DNA from 3 places in the Geodermatophilus sp. SYSU D01105 genome. Region 3 is predicted to be linked to each of the others. Evidence: riboswitches for the same ligand, from Rfam matches in the RefSeq annotation. Region 3 holds a riboswitch; each other region holds the start of a gene.
What was found. A riboswitch is a leader RNA that binds a small molecule or an ion and turns the genes downstream of it on or off. The one in region 3 is predicted to bind S-adenosylmethionine.

Region 1 (2,251 bases), on a different contig from region 3:
GCACCGGGAAAACGTCGCTCACGAAGTCGGCGAACCGGTAGTGCTCGCCGTCCCAGTCGAACGGCTCGCCCGAGGTCCAGGCCTTCTTGACGATCCGGATGTACTCGCGGGTGCGGCCGTAGCGCTGGTCCTCGGTGAGGTGGTCGCCCTCGCGCTGCTGCTCGCGGTCGGTCCCCCCGGTGATGAAGTGCACCGTCAGCCGGCCGTCGCCGATCTGGTCGAGGGTGGCGAAGGTCTTCGCGGCGAAGGTCGGGTGGCTGACGTTGGGCCGGTGGGCCAGCAGCACCTGCAGCCGCTCGGTGTGGGAGAGCAGGTACGCGGCGGCGGCGGCCGGCTCGGGGGAGCCGGAGCCGTACGCGAACAGCACGCGGTCCCACCCCCAGTCCTCGTGCGCGCGGCCGAGTCGCAGCGTGAACTGCTTGTCGAAGCTCGGCCCGGAGCGCGGGGTGGTCTCGGATCCGTCGTTGGTGGCTGCGATGCCCAGGAACTCGATCGGCACGGGTGGTCCTCGGAGGGATGAGCGGCCGCGCGGGACGGCGGCCGGAGGGGGTGGACGGGGGCGCCGTCAGCGACAGCGGGCCGACCAGACGCGGCCCAGGTCCACGTGCACCCGACGGACCAGCCGCGGCGTGGCGGCGGTGAGGACGGGGAGGACGGGCACGGACATATCTCTACCATCCCGATCGGGTTTGACGGGAACAGGGGGTCGTGTCAGGCTCCTCGGCAGGTCATGAGCGCCAGCGACAAGCCCCGGCTCGCTGGCCGGCAACCCTTCCTCCGCGATGGGGTGCCCCGGGTGACGACCAGGCGGGTGCCGACCGGTCCCCGCAAGCGCGGACCCGCCGACCGGGTCCCCGAACCGAGGAGGCCCGCGTGACCGGCGCTGTCCTGTCCCGCCCCGCCGTCGTCCCCGCCGCGCCGGAGGGCCCGCTGCTGCCGGTGGTCGGCGCGGGCACCGCGGTGCCGCTCGTGCCGTCGGGGTGGGTCCGCTACGCCGACCTCGACACCGCGGCCAGCACGCCGGCGCTGACCGCGGTGGCCGGCCGGGTCGCCGAGGCGCTCCCCCTGTACGCGAGCGTGCACCGGGGCGCCGGGTACCTGTCGCAGGTCTCGACGGCGCTCTACGAGTCCGCGCGCGACACCGTCGCCGCGTTCGTCGGCGCCCGCCCCGACGACGTCTGCGTGCTGACGCGGAACACCACCGACTCGCTCAACCTGCTCGCCGGGTGCGTGCCACCGGGGGAGCGGGTGCTCGTCCTCGACTGCGAGCACCACGCCGACCTGCTGCCGTGGCAGCGCCGCGCGGCCACGACCGTCCTGCCGATCCGGGAGACGGTGACCGCCACCCTGCGGGCCCTGGCGGCCGAGCTCGCCGCCTCCCGGTACGCCCTGGTCGCGGTCACGGGCGCCTCCAACGTGACCGGGGAGGCGCTGCCGCTGGCCGACGTCGTCGCGCTGGCGCACGCCGCCGGCGCGCGGGTGGCCGTCGACGGCGCCCAGCTGGTGCCGCACCGCGGGTTCTCCCTCGCGGCCACCGGCGCGGACTACGTGGCGTTCTCGGGGCACAAGCTCTACGCGCCCTACGGCACCGGGGCCCTGGTCGGCCGCCGCGACTGGCTCGACGCCGCGCCGGCCCACCTGGCCGGCGGTGGGGCGGTGCAGGCGGTGACCGTGGCCGAGACCACCTGGGCCCCGGCGCCGCACCGGCACGAGGGCGGCTCGCCGAACGTGCTCGGCGCGGTGGCGCTGGCGGCCGCCTGCGACACGCTCGCCGCGCTGCCGGAGGGGGCCCTCGAGGCGCACGAGCGGGCCCTGCGCGCGCGGCTGGAGGCCGGCCTGGACGCGCTGCCCGGCGTGCGACGGCTGCGGATCTGGCCCGACTCGACCACGCCCACCGGCGTCGTGGGCTTCACCGTCGAGGGCGCCGACCCGGGGCTGGTGGCCGCCGTCCTGTCGGCCGAGCACGGCGTGGGCCTGCGGGACGGCCGGTTCTGCGCCCACCCGCTGCTCGACCGGCTCGGGATCCCCGAGGGGGCGCTGCGGGCCAGCGTCGGCGTGGCCACCACGGCGGCCGACGTCGACCGGCTGCTCGACGGCCTGGTCGCGTTCCTGGGCGAGGGCCCGGGCACCGCCTACGTCGTCCGCGAGGGCCGCTGGCAGCCGGCCGACGACCCGCGGCCGCCGGCCGGTCTGGCGGGCGCGGACCCCCGGGCGGTCGCGCGCGGGGCCGCCTGCGGCCCGGCGGGGCGCT
Region 2 (2,251 bases), on a different contig from region 3:
CAGCGACAGGGTCTCGATGCCCTGGACCACGAGGAAGGCGTTGAACGGGGAGATGGCCGGGCCCAGGTCGCGCAGCAGCTGCACGCGCGCCTTGAGGGCGTAGGCCGGGGCGCCCAGGTCGGCGTAGACGACGCCGTGGTAGGTGGGGTCGGGCTCGGTGAAGCCGGGGAACCTGCCGTTCCGCCAGTCGAAGTTGCCCGAGTCGACGATGAGGCCGGCGATCGCGGTGCCGTGACCGCCCAGGTACTTGGTCGCCGAGTGCACGACGACGTCGGCGCCGAACTCGATCGGCCGGATCAGGTAGGGCGTGGCGATGGTGTTGTCGACGATCAGCGGGACGCCGTTGCGGTGGGCCACCTCCGCCACCGCGCTGATGTCGAGCACGTCGCCCTTCGGGTTGCCGATCGACTCGGCGTAGAAGGCCTTGGTGTTCTCCTGCACCAGCGACTGCCAGTTCTCCGGGTCGTCGGGGTCCTCGACGAAGGAGACGCTGACGCCCAGCTTGGGCAGCGAGTGGTGCAGCAGGTTGTACGTGCCGCCGTACAGGGAGGCGGAGGCGACGACGTGGCTGCCGGCCTCGGCGATGTTGAGGATCGCGAGGGTCTCGGCGGCCTGCCCGCTGGAGACGGCCAGCGCCGCGACGCCGCCCTCCAGCGAGGCGACGCGCTGCTCCAGCGCGTCCTGCGTCGGGTTCATGATCCGGGTGTAGATGTTGCCCATCTCGGCCAGCGCGAACAGGTCAGCGGCGTGCTGGGCGTCGCGGAACTGGTAGCTCGTCGTCGCGTAGATCGGCAGGGCGCGGGCGCCGGTCGTCGGGTCCGGGCTCGTACCGGCGTGGATCTGCCGGGTCTCGAAGCTCCAGCTCTGCGGGTCGGTCATGCGCCGGTCTCCTCTCGTCGGGAGACCCCGCGGCGCACGGGGATCTCCGTCCTTGCCGGACGGCGGGCGCCGACCGACCGGCTCTTCCCCTGGAGCACCTCGGACGGAGTCGAGGTTGCCGGGCAGCCAGCCAGGTGCTTCGCACTGCCTCTCGTGAGCCAGGCGTGATCCTAGGCAGGTGGCGCCGGCGGGGCACACGCCCCCCACCTGCGCCTGCGCCCGGCCGGGCCCGGGCCGCGAGGGCGGTCCCGCGGCGGTCCGGCAGGCTGGCGCCGTGCGCGCACTCGTCTTCGACAGCTTCGGCGGCCCGCTGACCGTGCGGGAGGTGCCCGTTCCCGACCCCGCCCCGGACGGCGTCGTCGTGCGGGTCGGTGCCAGCGGGATCTGCCGCAGCGACTGGCACGCCTGGCAGGGCCACGACCCCGACGTCGTCCTGCCGCACGTGCCCGGGCACGAGCTGGCCGGCACGGTGGCCGCGGTCGGTGCCGGCGTCCGCCGGTGGCGGGTGGGGGACCGGGTCACCGTGCCGTTCGTCAACGCCTGCGGCCGGTGCGCCCAGTGCGCCGCCGGGGACCACCAGGTCTGCCCGCGCCAGACCCAGCCCGGCTTCACCTCCTGGGGCTCGCTGGCCGAGCACGTCGCCCTGGACGCCGCCGACGTCAACCTGGTGGGCCTGCCCGAGGAGCTCGACGAGACGACCGCGGCGAGCCTGGGCTGCCGGTACGCCACCGCCTTCCGCGCGGTCGTGCAGGTCGCCGCGGTGCGCCCCGGCGAGTGGGTGGCCGTGCACGGCTGCGGCGGCGTGGGGCTCTCCGCGGTGCAGGTCGCCGCCGCCGCGGGTGCCCGCGTGGTCGCCGTCGACGTCTCCACGGGGGCCCGGGAGCTCGCGCGGCAGCTCGGCGCGGAGTCCACGGTGGGTGGCGGAGGGGACGTCGTCGCGGCGGTCGCGGAGCTGACCGGCGGCGGGGCGCACGTCTCCCTCGACGCGCTCGGCGCCGCGGTCACCTGCGAGAACTCCGTCCGGTGCCTGCGCCCGCGCGGCCGGCACGTGCAGGTCGGGCTGCTGCCACCGGCCCAGGGGAGGCCCGCGGTGCCGATGGATCGGGTGATCGCCCTGGAGCTGCAGCTGCTGGGCAGCCACGGCATGGCCGCGCACGCCTATCCCGGGCTGCTGGGCCTCATCGCCGCGGGCCGGCTGGCCCCGCAGCGGCTGGTCACCCGGGAGCTGTCCCTCGACGACGCCGCGGCGGCGCTGACCGAGGTGGGCCGCACCCCCGGCATCACGGTGGTGACGTCCTGGTGAGGCCGCGGCTCAGAGCACCTTGGACAGGAACGCCTGGCAGCGCGGGTGCTGCGGGTCGCTGAGCACCCG
Region 3 (2,251 bases):
CCGGCGCGAGGGCGGAGAGGTCGAGGTCGGCGGTGTAGCCGGTGGGCAGGTAGGTCAGGCCGGCCCGGGCCGCCGCCGCGGCCACCCGGCGCTCGGCCGGCGTCGGCCGCGCCTCGAGGTGGCCCTGCGCGAGGACGACGGCGTCAGCGGCGAGCACGCCGCCGTCGGCCAGCCGCACCCGGGCACCGTCGGGCCCCTCGGCCACGTCGACGACCCGGGTGGCGTGCAGGTGGACGTCGAGCCACGGCGCAGCCCCGGCGACCACGCGCTCGAGCACCCAGCCCAGGTAGGCGTTGACCAGCGGGCGGGACGGGAAGGACGCCGGCCCCAGCCGGCGGGCCTCCCGCCCGACCGGGTCGCCGGCGGGCCGGTCCCGGGCGACGTCGCGCACCCAGTCCCACAGCGTCGTCCCCTCGCCCACGGGGCCGTCGACGACGACCGACGGGTCGGGCAGCACGGTGACGTCGCCGACCAGGGAGTTGGCCCACAGCAGCTCCGGCTGGGCGGCCCGCCACACCCGGCCGCCACCCGGTGGGAACGGGTCGACGAGGTGGACCTGCAGCCGGGGCCCGGCCGACAGCTCGGGTGCGGAGGCGACGAGTCGCTCGAGCACGCCGACGGCGGTCGGGCCGGCGCCGACGATGCACAGGGTGGGCAGGCGGGTGGGATCGGGCAGGGACATGCGGGAGCGCTCCTGTGCCGGGGTCGGACGACGGGGGGCGGTCAGTCCGCCGGACACAGGGCGCTGCAGGTGCGGAGCAGGTCGACGTGCCGTCGCTGCGCCAGTTCCGGTCGGGTCACGCCGCCTCCTCCCTCCGGACCTCGGTGTGCGCCGCTGCAATGTCTACCAAATCGATCGGGATTGACGGGTAGGCGGCTCGCCGCCTATGGTCCCGGCCAGGTCCTGAGTGCCAGCACCAAGCCCCGGCTCGCTGGCCGGCAACCCTCCGCTGCGACGGGGTGCCCCGGGTGACGACCTGGCGGACGCGCCCGCGTCCGCAAGTCCGCAGCCCTCCCGGGCTCTGACCGAGGAGCACCAGCAGTGAGTTGCCGGAGCACGCCGAGCGTGCGGGACCGTTCGACCGTCCTGGTCGGCCGACCCACGATCGACCTCCTGCGTACCGACAGCGCCCTCTGTCGCTGAGGCATTCCCTCTCCTGACCGGCTCCGGCCGGTCCCGCGGCACCGCCCGCTCCTGTCCACCGCCCCCCGCGCGGTGCCGGCGGCGTGCCCGCGCACCCCCACCCGCTCGTCCCTGGGAGCACCCGCATGTCCCGCACCCCCCTGCCCGGCGTCGTCCACCCTCCCTCGCGGGTGGCCCGGTGACCGCCGCGCCCGGGCTGGCCGTCGTCACCGTCCACCCCGACGACCCGCTGGCCGCGCCCTTGTTCGCCGAGCTGCTGCACGAGTACGACAGCCGCTACGGCGACCTGTACGGCGGTGCGGCGGCCGAGCTCACCCGCTACCCCGCCGCGGAGTTCCTCCCGCCCCACGGCGAGCTGCTCCTGCTGCTGGAGGACGGCGCCCCGGTCGCCGGCGGTGCCTACCGCCGGCACGCCGACCCGGGCACCGCCGAGGTCAAGCGGATGTGGACCGCCGCTGCACACCGCCGCAGGGGGTTGGCCCGCCGGGTGCTCGCCGAGCTCGAGGCCCGGGCCGCGGGCCGCGGCTACACCCGCATGTACCTGACCACCGGCCCCCGCCAGCCCGAGGCCAGGGCCCTCTACCTGGCCGCCGGCTGGACGCCGCTGTTCGACCCCGCCGTCCCCCGCCCCACCGACCTGGCGACCCTGCGCACCCTGCCCCCCGGCCAGCTCGGGTACGCCTTCGAGAAGTCCCTGGGAGACCCCGCATGACCACGCTCGTGCCCCGGCCCACCGCGGAGACCGCCGCTCCCCGGCCGTCCGGGACGCCCTACGACCAGTTGACGGTGGTGCCGGCGCGGCACCTCGGCCGCTGGGTGGCCACCGCCGTCGTCGCCGTGCTGCTGGCGATGGTGGTCAACTCGCTGGTCACCAACCCCCGGTGGGAGTGGGACGTCGTCGCCGCCTACCTCACCGAGGAGTCGATCGTCCGCGGCGTCTGGACGACGATCCAGCTGACGCTGATCACCGCCGTCCTCGGCTTCGCCCTCGGCACGGTGCTGGCGCTCATGCGGCTGTCCCGGTCGCCGCTGCTGCAGGCGGTCAGCTGGGGCTACACCTGGGTGTTCCGCTCGGTGCCGCTGATCCTGCAGCTGCTGCTCTGGTAC

Region 1: another riboswitch for S-adenosylmethionine. It lies ahead of ACI79I_RS15755 (aminotransferase class V-fold PLP-dependent enzyme); the one in region 3 lies ahead of ACI79I_RS21305 (GNAT family N-acetyltransferase).
Region 2: another riboswitch for S-adenosylmethionine. It lies ahead of ACI79I_RS16160 (bifunctional o-acetylhomoserine/o-acetylserine sulfhydrylase); the one in region 3 lies ahead of ACI79I_RS21305 (GNAT family N-acetyltransferase).

What each region holds. Positions count from the first base shown of each region.
Region 1 covers NZ_JBJGYR010000015.1:131,173-133,423, forward strand. Annotated here, with positions in the region: gene ACI79I_RS15750 (LLM class flavin-dependent oxidoreductase) at 1-499, opposite strand, end outside; SAM riboswitch class IV at 727-840, shown strand; gene ACI79I_RS15755 (aminotransferase class V-fold PLP-dependent enzyme) at 874-2,251, shown strand, end outside.
Region 2 covers NZ_JBJGYR010000016.1:70,751-73,001, reverse strand. Annotated here, with positions in the region: gene ACI79I_RS16160 (bifunctional o-acetylhomoserine/o-acetylserine sulfhydrylase) at 1-879, opposite strand, end outside; SAM riboswitch class IV at 923-1,038, opposite strand; gene ACI79I_RS16155 (zinc-dependent alcohol dehydrogenase family protein) at 1,154-2,182, shown strand; gene ACI79I_RS16150 (amino acid ABC transporter ATP-binding protein) at 2,192-2,251, opposite strand, start outside.
Region 3 covers NZ_JBJGYR010000028.1:4,807-7,057, reverse strand. Annotated here, with positions in the region: gene ACI79I_RS21310 (FAD/NAD(P)-binding protein) at 1-682, opposite strand, end outside; SAM riboswitch class IV at 901-1,011, shown strand; gene ACI79I_RS21305 (GNAT family N-acetyltransferase) at 1,323-1,856, shown strand; gene ACI79I_RS21300 (amino acid ABC transporter permease) at 1,853-2,251, shown strand, end outside.